DNA from 4 places in the Weizmannia sp. FSL W8-1119 genome. Region 1 is predicted to be linked to each of the others. Evidence: riboswitches for the same ligand, from Rfam matches in the RefSeq annotation. Region 1 holds a riboswitch; each other region holds the start of a gene.
What was found. Region 1 has a riboswitch for S-adenosylmethionine ahead of NSQ19_RS06870 (assimilatory sulfite reductase (NADPH) flavoprotein subunit). Riboswitches for the same ligand answer to the same signal wherever they lie in the genome.
Positions count from the first base shown of each region.

Region 2: it holds a riboswitch for S-adenosylmethionine, as region 1 does, so the genes downstream of both, NSQ19_RS12795 (sulfite exporter TauE/SafE family protein) here and NSQ19_RS06870 (assimilatory sulfite reductase (NADPH) flavoprotein subunit) in region 1, are expected to answer to the same signal.
Region 3: it holds a riboswitch for S-adenosylmethionine, as region 1 does, so the genes downstream of both, NSQ19_RS15135 (methionine ABC transporter ATP-binding protein) here and NSQ19_RS06870 (assimilatory sulfite reductase (NADPH) flavoprotein subunit) in region 1, are expected to answer to the same signal.
Region 4: it holds a riboswitch for S-adenosylmethionine, as region 1 does, so the genes downstream of both, metK (methionine adenosyltransferase) here and NSQ19_RS06870 (assimilatory sulfite reductase (NADPH) flavoprotein subunit) in region 1, are expected to answer to the same signal.

Region 1 covers NZ_JBBOZL010000001.1:1,428,603-1,431,916, reverse strand. The annotation lists gene NSQ19_RS06870 (assimilatory sulfite reductase (NADPH) flavoprotein subunit) at 1-1,111, opposite strand, end outside; SAM riboswitch class I at 1,232-1,332, opposite strand; gene NSQ19_RS06865 (2-phosphosulfolactate phosphatase) at 1,506-2,201, shown strand; partial or broken gene NSQ19_RS06860 (phosphosulfolactate synthase) at 2,194-2,706, shown strand; partial or broken gene NSQ19_RS06855 (phosphosulfolactate synthase) at 2,716-3,294, shown strand; partial or broken gene NSQ19_RS06850 (VOC family protein) at 3,307-3,314, shown strand, end outside.
Region 2 covers NZ_JBBOZL010000001.1:2,606,038-2,609,351, forward strand. The annotation lists gene NSQ19_RS12790 (amino acid permease) at 1-416, shown strand, start outside; SAM riboswitch class I at 829-936, shown strand; gene NSQ19_RS12795 (sulfite exporter TauE/SafE family protein) at 1,026-1,982, shown strand; gene NSQ19_RS12800 (purine/pyrimidine permease) at 2,464-2,826, shown strand; gene NSQ19_RS12805 (RNA-guided endonuclease InsQ/TnpB family protein) at 2,943-3,314, opposite strand, start outside.
Region 3 covers NZ_JBBOZL010000001.1:3,101,314-3,104,627, reverse strand. The annotation lists gene NSQ19_RS15150 (ParM/StbA family protein) at 1-657, shown strand, start outside; gene NSQ19_RS15145 (hypothetical protein) at 669-1,238, shown strand; gene NSQ19_RS15140 (ABC transporter ATP-binding protein) at 1,300-2,079, shown strand; SAM riboswitch class I at 2,161-2,269, shown strand; gene NSQ19_RS15135 (methionine ABC transporter ATP-binding protein) at 2,342-3,314, shown strand, end outside.
Region 4 covers NZ_JBBOZL010000001.1:2,092,533-2,095,846, reverse strand. The annotation lists gene pckA (phosphoenolpyruvate carboxykinase (ATP)) at 1-1,505, opposite strand, end outside; SAM riboswitch class I at 1,682-1,830, shown strand; gene metK (methionine adenosyltransferase) at 1,975-3,186, shown strand.

The DNA of each region.
Region 1 (3,314 bases):
CCTTTGCCTCCGCTTCATTTTCAAGCAAAGCCGTAAGCCCTTTGTTTCCGAAAAGCACGGCTGCCTGCTGAAGCAGTGGTTTTGTTAATCTCGTAATTTCATAATGTCTGAGCAATGCTTCCCTGGCCGGCAGTACTTCCCCTTTTTTATTGATCGGAACCGGTTCTTTTGGATCCCAGCCGAGCTTTTCGATCAGCCGTTCCACGAGTTCCGGGTCATTTTCCGGGTAAATCCCGATGCTGTCCCCCGGTTCAAATGTAAAACCGGAACCTTCAAGGGATAATTCGATATGGTGCGTTTCTTTATTGGACCCTTCCCAGTTCAAATTGATATTTTCCAGCACTTCCGCCTGGAACGGGTTGGATTTGGAATAATCGGTGTTTGCAGGCCGGGTGGCATCGGCAGCGGTTGAAGGCGGCAAGGCAGATGACTGGAGCACGCCTGTAACCCCTTCAAACCATTCCTGGGCGTCTTCTTCATAATCCACATCGCAATCCACTCGCGGATAGAGCCGTTCCCCGCCCAACTCTTCCAGCCTCTTGTCGATCTCTTTTCCGACCTTGCAAAAAAACTCATATGTCTGGTCCCCAAGCGCCAAAACGGAAAAAGGGACCCCGTCCAGTTTTGGGGCTTTTCTGCTGTGGATCAGCTCATAGAAAGACAATGCGTTGTCGGGCGGGTCCCCTTCCCCTTGTGTGCTTGTAATGATGAGCAGATACCCTGCATTTTTTAAATCTTTCGGCTTGGCCGCATCGAGTGCCGAAAAAGATACGGCAAACTGCATTTCTTTTAATCTGGCGGCGAATGCTTCGGCAAGCGCCTGGGCATTGCCTGTCTCGGAACCAAACAGCAGCGTAACCGTTTTGGTTGCCGTCTGTACCGGCTTTTCAGCAACAGCTGTACTTCCCGGGGGATTCGTTCCTTGTTCGGCAAACGGATAGGTTAAATATCCGCTCAGCCATAATTTTTGCTGATCCGTTAACATTTGCAGCAGTTCATTTAACTTTTCCGCCTGTTCTTTACTAAACGGGCTGTTTTGTACACTTAACGGCAAATCTTCCACCTCGCAATGTTTGCATGCACTTTTCATTTGTTTATTTATGTATGACATCCTAATCCAAATAGACATAGAAGTTTACTTGGATTTTAATCCGCTTCTTTCCATGAGAAGCACCTTCGAAAAAAGCTCTTCTTACAAAGATAAGAAGAGCCGGCGCACAATGGTCAACTTCTCTTATCTTTCAGACGATTGTCTGCAGGAATTGGCACAGTGTTTTTCAACCTGTTGCCGAGGCTTCAAAGGGCCTTTCCCTCCACCTCTCTGGATAAGAAGAACGAATCATTATTTAGAAATCATTGAAAACATTATACAATCAAATGCGGCGGGAGTCAATTCTTTTTTGAACAGACGGGGGCGATAAAAAAAGAAAAGGGTGGCAAGTTCCGCATCAAGCGTCCCTCCAATATACTTTATGTATCTTTTGCACAGAATGAGGGGGGAATGGATGAACATCCACATTTACCAGGGGAATGAGATCACGCCGGAAGACGGGGATGCCAATATTGTGATCGATGTGATCCGCGCGTTTACGGTTGCCCACCATGCCTTTTTGGGCGGCGTAAAAGAGATATGGCTGGCAGACTCAAAAGAAGCGGCTTTTTGTATCAAAGACAAATACCCGCATGTCTTGCTCACGGGCGAAGGGAACGGGCTTCCGATACCGGGATTTGATTTGGGCCATTCACCGGCCGCCATCGCCAAACAGCCGTTAGCCGGCAAAACGCTGGTGCAAACATCCACAAACGGGGTAAAAGCAGCCTTCCGCGCCCTTTGTGCAAAGGAAGTCTATGTTACCGGCTTTTCGAATGCAAAAATGACGGCAAAATGGGTCCTGCGCAAATGGAAAGGCAAAGACAACGCCCGCATCAACATGATCGCTTCCCATCCGACGGGGGAAGATGACCTGGCATGCGCATTATACATGGAAAGCATCCTTACCGGCTCCGGCACGATAAAGCCGGAATCAGTGATCAAGGAGATTGTAAATGCCAGTGTTGCAAAGAAATTTCTTGATCCCGGACAGCCTGCATTTAACCCGGCTGACCTAGAATTTTGCATCAACGAAAGAGACTGCGGGTTTGTTATGAAAATTGATCCAACAGGAGAATTTCCAACGATCGTGAGGGTTGAAGATGAATGACCATGGTTTGACACTGCCTTTACGCAATGAGAAACCGCGGGATTGCGGAATCACCATCTTAATTGACAATGGCATTCCGCTGAACTTTTTTAAAGATACCATGAACAGTGCAGCCCCTTATATTGATTTCGTCAAATTCGGCTGGGGAACATCGGTGGTTTCGCGCCATTTGGAAGAAAAAATAGATCACCTGAGGCAAAACGGCATTGCCTTCTTTTTCGGCGGCACTTTATTTGAAAAGTTTGCCAGCCAGGGAAAGACGGATCGGTACGTTCAATACTGCCGGCGGTTTGCATGCGAATATGTTGAAATCTCAAATGGCACCCTGCCGCTGTCCAATCCGGAAAAGTGCCATTATATTGCGGAATTTTCAAAGGAGTTTAAAGTGTTAAGTGAAGTTGGCTCAAAAGATACTGCCAAATCAATAGCCGACACGCCGGCGTTATGGCTGGAATCGATTAGCCGGGATTTAGAAGCAGGCGCATATAAAGTGATGACAGAGGCAGGGTGCCATTTGGAAGAAAAAATAGATCACCTGAGGCAAAACGGCATTGCCTTCTTTTTCGGCGGCACTTTATTTGAAAAGTTTGCCAGCCAGGGAAAAACGGATCGGTACGTTCAATACTGCCGGCGGTTTGCATGCGAATATGTTGAAATCTCAAATGGCACCCTGCCGCTGTCCAATCCGGAAAAATGCCGCTATATTGCGGAGTTTTCAAAGGAGTTTAAAGTGTTAAGTGAAGTCGGCTCAAAAGATACTGCCAAATCAATAGCCGATACGCCCGCGTTATGGCTGGAATCGATTAGCCGGGATTTAGAAGCAGGCGCATATAAAGTGATGACAGAGGCAAGGGAAAGCGGCACGAGCGGCATTTGCAACGGGGACGGGGAAATACGGGAGGAGATGTTTGCGGCCATCCTGGACTCGGGGATTCCCCGCGATGCTTTCATTTTCGAAGCACCCAACAAGCAGCTCCAGGCTTTTTTTATCCAACAGCTCGGCCCGGATGCCAATCTGGCCAACATCCCTTTTTCGGATGCCCTTGCGCTTGAAACATTAAGGCTCGGTTTGCGATCAGATACTTTTTTATTGGAGGAGATTCCCATGAGAGA
Region 2 (3,314 bases), 1.2 Mb from region 1:
TGTTTAACATGGCGCAGTCCGGAGAAGCGCCACGCGCCTTTTTAAAAATTTCCCGGAAAGGCGTCCCGCTGATCAGTATTTTGCTGACCTCGCTGTTTATTTTAGCCGGCGTGATTCTGGCCTATCTTACGCCGGATGAAGTCATCAGCTATTTGATGACCATTCCGGGATTTACCGTCGTCCTTGTTTGGACCGCCATCTGTGCAGCCGAACTGCGACTCCGGAAGTCGTATGCAAAATTGCCTTCCTTCCGTGTAAAAGGGTATCCTTTCATGGTCTGGATTGCGCTGCTTGCACTGGCAGGCATTTTCCTGTCCTTTTTGCTGGGCGGCGGCAACCCGATTGGTACAAGCGTCTGCCTCGCTATTTTAATCGTGCTCGTCGTCTTGTCACTGAGAATTAAAGCAAAGGAATAGGCTCCAGCCGGCTGTGTTGATAAAACCGGTTCCCTTAGGCAGGGAAAGGACAGAAATCCAACTGCGCGATAAGCGGGCACAAACAAGCGGGGTTGATTAAACCGTTTTCTGGGCGGGAAGGGGGCAGGCACGGGTGTGCAGCTCGTACAAACTGCCAGAATGGGACGGCCTGCTAACCCGTTTGGACTCTTTTTCGTTTTGTGAAGCAAATGAAAGCGGCCATGATGCCCCGCCTGATCCTGATGACCTGCTTTTTAAAACCAATCCAGCGTAAAGAAAAAAACTCCCGACAGAGCGTGATCTGATGGGAAGTTTTTTTCTTTATCCCCCCATTCGTATAAATCCGATAAAAAAACTTGCAATAATTATATTGACTTCCATTTATTTTCTGATAAAATTTTAAACAACAAATAACTTATCAAGAGCGACGGAGGGATCTGGCCCTATGAAGTCCGGCAACCTGCAGCGAGCAGCAAGGTGCCAATTCCAGCAAAATGGGTACCATTTTGGAAGATAAGCGCTTATCCTTTACTCGCTGTCTTTCCGTAAAAATGGCGGAAAGATTTTTTATTTCTGCAAGGCCGGCCGTTTGAACCAGGATAGGCCCTGATGCGTATAATTCCTCTACATCAGGATGAATCAAATTTATGGATGAAGAAAGCGGGGAACATGAACATGCAAAAATTAATTGTCTTAGCACTTGTCGGCCTTGCCGCACAATTGGTGGATGGATCTCTCGGAATGGGTTACGGGGTGACTTCTACCTCACTCCTCTTGGCTTTCGGAATTGCGCCGGCTGTCGCATCAGCTTCTGTGCATTTGGCGGAGGTTTTTACAACGGCGGCTTCCGGGGTCTCACATATGAAATTTGGGAATGTCGATAAAGGGATCATTTGGAAACTGGTTGTACCCGGGGCTGTCGGCGCCTTTCTCGGGGCAACCGTTCTCAGCCATCTTCCTGCAAGCACATTAAAACCGTACATTTCTATTTTTCTGATCGCCCTTGGCCTCTATATTCTTATCCGGTTTCTGATCAACGCGCGCGGGGCGTTGAAAATCAAAAAAAAGACCGGGTCTAACGTATTTTTTATCCCGCTCGGCTTTGTCGCAGGATTTTTTGATGCAACGGGGGGCGGCGGCTGGGGCCCTATCGCCACACCGGCTTTGCTGTCCAGAAATGACATCGAACCGCGGAAAGTGATCGGCTCGGTGGATACAAGTGAATTTGCCGTATCCCTGGCGTCAAGCATCGGTTTCCTTTTATCCCTCGGCGCTATGCAGATTAACTGGATCTGGACGATCGCCCTCATGCTTGGCGGCCTGATCGCCGCACCGATTGCAGCCTATCTGGTTAAAATTTTGCCGGCTCATTTGCTGGCTGTCATTGTCAGCGGCATGATTGTGTTCAGCAACGTGCAAACTTTATTAAAAATGGCCGGCGCCGGAAGCGGCTGGTACGGCGTTACCTATACAGCCATTGCGGCAATATGGGCAATCCTTATTTTCTATACAATCAGAAAACACAAGCGGGCAGTTGCCAGCGCCAGCGTAAGCGTCGCAGAATAAGGAACATGTTCGGGCAAGGGATCCATTGCCCAAATTGTTTTTTTAAAGCCGTTTTTGACAATAAACGGGCTGAGGCGTTTCTATGCGAACGAACAACGCCATTTTTGCTTCCTTTATGCAGATGCCCTCTATGTGAAGGAAAGCGGCCCCGCTTTTCCACCTAAACCAGCCATCCCTTAACCAAGCACCGGCAAAAATAATTCATCACAAATGTTTTCGAGATCGAACGCCTAAGTGAAGGCAGCGCAAACTTCTTTTAGCGGCAAATGCACAGAGGTGCATTTTGTGATTTTTTTGCGGGCCAAAACATGGCTTACCCGCGCCCGTCCGGTTTGCAGCCCCTGTTTATGCCGCCGTCCGCCATGCCCGCTTTCCCTCCCCCGTTCGCGAAATGTTTTATGTTTAAAATGTAAAATCTGTTTTGCTATAATTATATTTACTGGTATTTTCCATTTTTTTGAACGGAAAGAACGGTGTGCCTATGAAAACATTTATTTCGTCGCTGCAATGGATGGCATTTATGATCGCCGGGTCGATCGCGGCCCCGATTGCCATTGCGGCTGCTTTCCATTTCAGTGCAGGTGAGACTGCCCTGTTTGTGCAGCGGACGCTTTTTGTACTCGGGATCGGCGGCCTTTTGCAAGGCATTTTCGGCCACAGAATGCCAATCAATGAAGGGCCCGCCGGGCTGTGGTGGAGCGTGTTTGCCATTTATGCGGGGCTTGTCGGCAGCATGTACAGTTCAAGCACTGAATCTCTGCAATATTTGGCAGGCGCACTGATTGTAACCGGCATCTTTTTCTTCCTGCTCGCTTTTACCGGCCTTGTGGACCAAGTGAACTAACCTCCACTTATCAACCTTACGGTTTGATTGAAGTGGGGGCTTCTCGACTTATCGTTGCTTTTACTAGCCAACGAAAACTGACCGAGCTAACCCTCTTGTTCCAAGAGTTTTGTTACTTATGATAACGCTAATAAGCGTAATCCCTCATTTTTGATATTGATTGCTGAATTGTGATCGCGATCTAATACAAAGCCGCAAGAACATTTATATACACGTTCAGATAATGGCATTTCTTTTTCCTTGCCGCAACATGAACACTTCTTAGTGGAGGGAAACCACTTATCAATTTTCACAAGTTGTTTCCCCTGTTCTTTTAGCTTATACGCTAAGAAAGTAGTGAACATACCCCAGCCGTTATCATGAACGCTTTTCCCAAAGTGAAGGGCTTGAGACATCCCTTTCATGTTCAAGTCCTCAATCACGACAGCATCAAAGTTAGAAGCTAATTCTTTTGACTTATGATGAAGAAAATTCATGCGTTGGTTCGC
Region 3 (3,314 bases), 1.7 Mb from region 1:
GTCAACCTGAAGTTTGACGAAATCAAAGTGTATCCGGAAGGCTTTGCCGCTTTTATCAATCTCGTCATGGATAACGATTTAAACATCATTAACCGCGATTTGATTGACAAACGCATTTTGATCCAGGATATCGGCGGCCTCTCAACGGATATCGCCGTGATCAAAAACAGGACAGTCGATGATGACCGGGCGCAGGGCTTTAATCTCGGCGTATCAGAAGCGCTTGAACAGATCCGTGAAGAAATCCGCGTCAAATACGGGGTCGAACTGGACAGCCGCCGCGATGTGGTCGATATTATCACGAAAAAGCATGACCGCAACCATATTATGGTGAAAGGCAGCCGGACAAGCGTGCACGACATTACAGACCGCATCCTGTTTGACCTTGCGAAGAAACAATACCGCCTGCTCCGGAACGTTTGGCAGAAAAACTCGCAAACAGAGATTTGCTATTTTGTCGGCGGCGGTTCTGTTGTCCTGAAAGATTACTTAAAAACGTTGAACAACAGCCTTGATGGCTACAATATCGATTTCTTTGAAGATGAAAAAGAGAGCATCTGGATGATGGCCAATGCTTACTACAAATTAATTTCGGATTATGTGAGGAAAAACAATAAACCGGAAGACAAAGGAAAGAAACCGGTCGAATCCAAATAAGGTGAAAAAATATGGAAAATCAAAGCGGGATGAAGCGGGGCCAGACGATTGCGTTCCGGATCCCCCAGGATACGCCCGATCATATTTTAAAAGAGTTGTCAAAGTTAAAAGAAAAAGAGAAACGGAACTTCTCCGCCAAAATAGCCGGGTATGTGATACAGGGCGTGAACCAGTCGCTTGTAAAAGACAAAGAAACGATTACAATTCCGCTGCCGCGCAAACTGACAAAAGTGCAGCATGACTGGCTGAAGCATGAACATTCGGAAGCAATGCTCGGCAGCATTGTTTACGAGCTGATTCAGGATCCGCTCCGGGCGACTTCGCTTTTTGCTGCCCTCTCGAAACAACCTGTTTCTATGGATGAGACGCTTTTTTTACAGGAAGACGAATTGCCACAAACTAGTAAAGAAGCGGACGCGGAACCGGTTCGATCCGGTGGTGAGCCGCCTGGATCGGATGATCTTGATGCATTTGACTGGAGAACTGCCGCCACCGAACCGGCACCGCCTGATGCGGAAGCGCCGGAAAAAGAAGATGCGGAAGACCTGCTCGGGGATTTTCTCGCCAGCATGAATAAATAAAGTGCGCAGGGTGAACCCCTGTGTGTCTAAAACTTGTACGAAATGTAAGGGGATGGCACAGATGGAAAATGTAATCGAAGTTGCCGATGTGAGCCTTGTGCGCGACGGCAAAAAACTGCTCTCGGACATTCACTGGACGGTCAAAAAAGGGGAGCATTGGGCTGTCCTCGGCTTAAACGGTTCCGGCAAAACCACTTTGCTCAATATGATCAACGGGTATATTTGGCCGACAAAGGGCAGCATCAAGGTGCTCGGCAAAGCGTTCGGAAAAACAAGCCTGCCGGAACTGCGGAAATCAATCGGCTGGGTCAGCTCCTCCATCCAGGAAAGGATACCGCGCACCCAACTTGCACGCGATGTGGTCATCAGCGGCAAATATGCATCCATCGGGCTGTATGAAGCGGTGGATGCACAAGACGAAGAAAAAGCCCTGCGCTTGATGGAACAATTGCATTGTGCCGCCCTTTTTAGCCGTGCTTATGAACATTGTTCGCAAGGAGAGCGGCAGAAACTTTTAATTGCGCGTGCGTTAATGGCGGAACCGCGCATCTTAATTTTGGACGAGCCTTGCAATGGACTGGATTTGTTTGCCCGGGAAATTTTGCTGGAAAGTGTAGAAGAGCTGGCAAAAGATAAGCACGGATCGACGCTTGTATATGTCACGCACCATCCGGAAGAAATTTCTCCCGTTTTCCAAAAAACATTGCTGATCAGAAACGGGGAAGTTTTCCGGCAGGGCCGGACTTCCGAGATGATTGAAAAACAAGTGCTTTCCCGCTTTTTTGAGCATGAAATTCAGGTGGAGTGGCGCGGAAACCGGGCTTTGTTTCAAGTTGTCTGACGATTGAAAAACAAAAAAATATAAAATAATGAATTGACAAATCCCGAGCCGTCCACTAATATTTAAATATAACAAATGAATAACTTATCCAGAGAGACTGAGGGACAGGCCCGATGACGTCCAGCAACCTTCAAATCTTTTTTTGAAAGGTGCTAATTCCTGCAGAATGGTTCATTCTGAGAGATAAGTCACTTGACCGGCAAACCTCTTTCGAATGAAAGCGGGTTTTTTTTTGCTAAAAGGAACAGAAGGAGATTTCAACATGCTGGTATTAGAAGATATTCATAAAGTATACGGCAAAGGGAAGGACAAAAAGGTTGAAGCGTTAAAAGGCATCAATCTGCGTGTTGAAAAAGGGGAAATTTTCGGGGTGGTCGGCTACAGCGGCGCCGGGAAAAGCACGCTGATCCGATGCGTAAATCTGCTCGAGCGGCCGACTTCTGGGAAAGTGCTCGTTAACGGGATCGACCTTGTGCGCCTGCCGCCTGCAAAGCTGCGCCAAGAGCGGAAAAAAATCGGCATGATTTTCCAGCAGTTCAATCTGCTTCAGTCAAAGACGATTTTTCAAAACGTAGCCATGCCGCTTGTGCTGGAACACCGCCCGAAGGAAGAAATAAAGGCAAAAGTGGCAGAATTATTGTCTTTTGTCGGGTTAGAAGAGAGAATGCACCACTACCCTGACCAGTTGTCAGGCGGCCAGAAACAAAGGGTTGGCATTGCAAGAGCCCTTGCGACAGACCCGGACATCCTGCTTTGTGACGAGGCAACATCGGCCCTTGACCCGAATACGACCGAAGCCGTGCTTGCCCTTTTGCGGAAAGTCCGGGACGAGCTGGGCATCACGATTCTTATGATCACCCATGAAATGAACGTCATTCGTGACATTTGTGATAAAGTGGCAGTGCTGGACGGCGGAAAAATTGTGGAGCAGGGCCCGGTAATCGACCTGTTCACAGAACCGAAAACGCAAATTGCGAGAAGCTTTGTGAAAACCGTGCTGAATGATTCGATTCCGCCGTCGGTGCAAAAACTGATCGATGAAAGCAGCAAAGACAATCCGCACGGCATTTACCGGATCCTGTTTAAAGGAGCTTCCACCAATATGCCGCTGTTATCCAATACGGCAAAACATTTTTCAATCGACCTGAATGTGCTTCATGGCATGATCACCGAACTTCAGGGCATTCCTTTCGGCAACCTGCTTGTCGAATTGAAAGGCGACCCGGAAGAAATGA
Region 4 (3,314 bases), 660 kb from region 1:
AGTTCGAACGCTTTTTCACGGTAAGCCCGCTTGTCCACCCATGTATCTTGCGGATAAAGGACTTTCTCCGGCACCCCTTCAATACGGGCCGGGATGTGCAGCCCGAAAATATCATCCTGCCGCGTTTCCACATTTTTCAGTTTGCCGTTTATCGCAGCCCGGACCATGGCCCTCGTATAGCTTAATTTCATGCGGGAACCGGTTCCGTACGGGCCGCCTGTCCAGCCGGTATTGACAAGAAATACCTGGACGTTGTGCCTGCCAATTTTCTCTCCGAGCATTTCCGCATAAACGGCGGGCTCAAGCGGCAAAAACGGCGCGCCGAAGCAAGTGGAGAACACAGCTTCCGGGCGCGTGACGCCGCGTTCGGTGCCGGCCAGTTTGGAAGTGTAACCGCTTAAGAAATGGTACATGGCCTGCTCTTTTGTCAGCCTGCTGATCGGCGGCAGGACACCGGACGCATCAGCCGTCAGGAATATAATGGTTGACGGATGGCCGGCCATGCCGGAACGGGCAATATTGCCGATGTTTTCAATCGGGTAAGCAGCCCTTGTATTTTCCGTCAGTGCATTGTTGCCATATTGCGGCCTACGGGACACCGGATCTACGACTACATTTTCAAGTACGGTCCCAAACCGGATTGCCCGGTAAATTTGCGGTTCTTTTTCTTCTGTAAGCCCGATGCACTTTGCATAGCATCCGCCTTCAATATTGAAGACGCCGCTGTCGGACCAGCCGTGCTCATCGTCCCCTATAAGCGCGCGCTCCGGATCGGCGGAAAGTGTCGTTTTCCCGGTCCCGGACAAGCCGAAAAACAGGGCCGTATCGCCGTTTTTCCCGGTATTGGCGGAGCAGTGCATGGGAAGGATGCTTTTTTGCGGCAGCAAATAATTCATGATGGAAAAAATGCTTTTTTTCATTTCGCCTGCATATTCCGTTCCGCCGATCAGAATCATCCGGCGTTCAAGTGAAATCATGATGAACGCTTCGGAATTCGTGCCGTCAAGCGCCGGGTCTGCTTTAAACAGCGGCGCGGAAAGAATGGTAAATTGCGCATCGTGTTGATTGAGTTCCTCCGCATCCGGCCGGATAAACAATTGATGCGCGAATAAATTATGCCAGGCGAACTCATTCACGGTCTGGATCGGAAGGCGGCTTTTTGGATCGGCACCCGCAAAACCTTTAAACACAAAAATTTCGTCTTTCCCTTTTAAATGCCGGACCATTTTTTCATAGAGCCTGTTGAACACGCCGGGAGATACCGGCTGGTTGATTTTGCCCCAGTCGACACGGTCTTTTGATTCGGAGTCGACGACAATAAATTTATCTTTCGGCGACCTTCCTGTGTATTTTCCTGTTGTAGCAGAAATGGCCCCTTCCGTTGTCAGCACAGCTTCTTTCCGTTCAATAATTTTTTCCATTAATTGCGGCACGGAAAGCTGCATGCGCACATTTTCCCCCGACAACAAAAACTTTAAATCGTCAGAAGCGCCAATCAGATCCATTTTCATAAACCGCCCCTTTGAATAACTTATTTCGCTTTAAACGATATCAGTATAACATATTCATCCGTTTATTACATACTTTTTTCCGGGAAAAATGCAGGGGGCAAAAGGGCAAATGGTGAAAAAAGCATTGACAGCGCCTGCTAAATTGCGTATGATTTTACTTTGAACGGATACTCTTATCCCGAGCTGGTGGAGGGACGGGCCCGATGAAACCCAGCAACCCGCCTCTGGAACAGGCAATGCGCTCGCAACGCAGCTGCCGCTTGACTTCCAGGCAAAGGTGCTAACCTGCAGCAAGGAATGTTTCCTTGAACGATAAGAGTGAAAGGCGCGATTGATTGAAGTCAAAACCTTTCCACTCATATGAATGGGAAAGGTTTTTATTTTTGGCTTTGTACTTAAAATGAATCGAGTTTAGGGTATGAGTACCGTTTCCAATATGTAACCATATAAGGAGGAAAAGCGGATGTTAAAAGGACGGCATTTGTTCACATCGGAATCGGTGACGGAAGGCCATCCGGACAAAATTTGCGACCAGATTTCCGATGCCATTTTGGATGCCATTTTAGAAAAAGACCCGAATGCCCGCGTTGCCTGCGAAACTTCCGTCACGACAGGGCTCGTGCTCGTCACGGGGGAAATTTCCACCAATACATATGTGGATATTCCGAAAGTGGTGCGCAAGACCATTAAAGAGATCGGCTATACGCGCGCGAAATACGGGTTTGATGCGGAAACCTGCGCTGTTTTGACATCGATTGACGAACAGTCCGAAGATATTGCGCGCGGCGTTAACCAGGCTTTGGAAGCCCGCGAAGGCGGGATGAGCGACGAAGAGATTGAGGCAATCGGAGCCGGCGACCAGGGCCTGATGTTCGGGTTTGCCTGCAATGAGACAGAAGAGCTGATGCCGCTTCCCATTTCGCTTGCCCACAAGCTTGCCCGCCGTCTTGCTGAACTCCGCAAACATGAAGTGATCCCGTATTTGCGCCCGGATGCGAAGACACAGGTGACAGTTGAATATGATGAGAACAACCAGCCTGCCCGGATTGATACGATTGTCATTTCAACGCAGCATAATCCTGACATCAGTGCCGGGCAAATTCAGGAGGATATGAAAAAATACGTCATTGAACCGGTTGTGCCGGCAGACTTACTCGATGCGGATACAAAGTATTTGATTAATCCGACCGGCCGCTTTGTTATCGGCGGCCCTCAAGGGGATGCCGGGCTGACCGGCCGCAAAATCATTGTCGACACGTACGGCGGCTATGCACGCCACGGCGGCGGCGCATTTTCCGGGAAAGACCCGACGAAAGTGGACCGTTCCGCTGCTTATGCCGCCCGCTATGTTGCGAAAAATATTGTTGCGGCCGGCCTTGCGGAAAAATGTGAGGTACAGCTTGCGTATGCGATCGGGGTGGCGAAGCCCGTTTCCATTTCCATCGATACGTTTGGGACTGGAAAAGTTCCGGAAGAAGTGCTGATCGAGGCGGTTGAAGCCCATTTTGACCTGCGCCCGGCCGGCATTATCAAAATGCTCGACTTGCGCCGCCCGATTTACAGACAGACCGCTGCGTACGGGCATTTCGGCCGCGATGATTTGGATGTGCCTTGGGAAAAAACGGACAAAGCCGGGGCGTTGAATGAATTCGTCCGCAATCATATCGGAAAATAATGGGAAAAAGAGCGTGCCTGGTATACAGGCCGCTCTTTTTCATGCAGCGGGGGGAATAAGGGAGGCATTCGGAGGATAAAACGCCGGTGACGGGAAGCGCCCACATGCGGGGGCAGAGAATACAACGG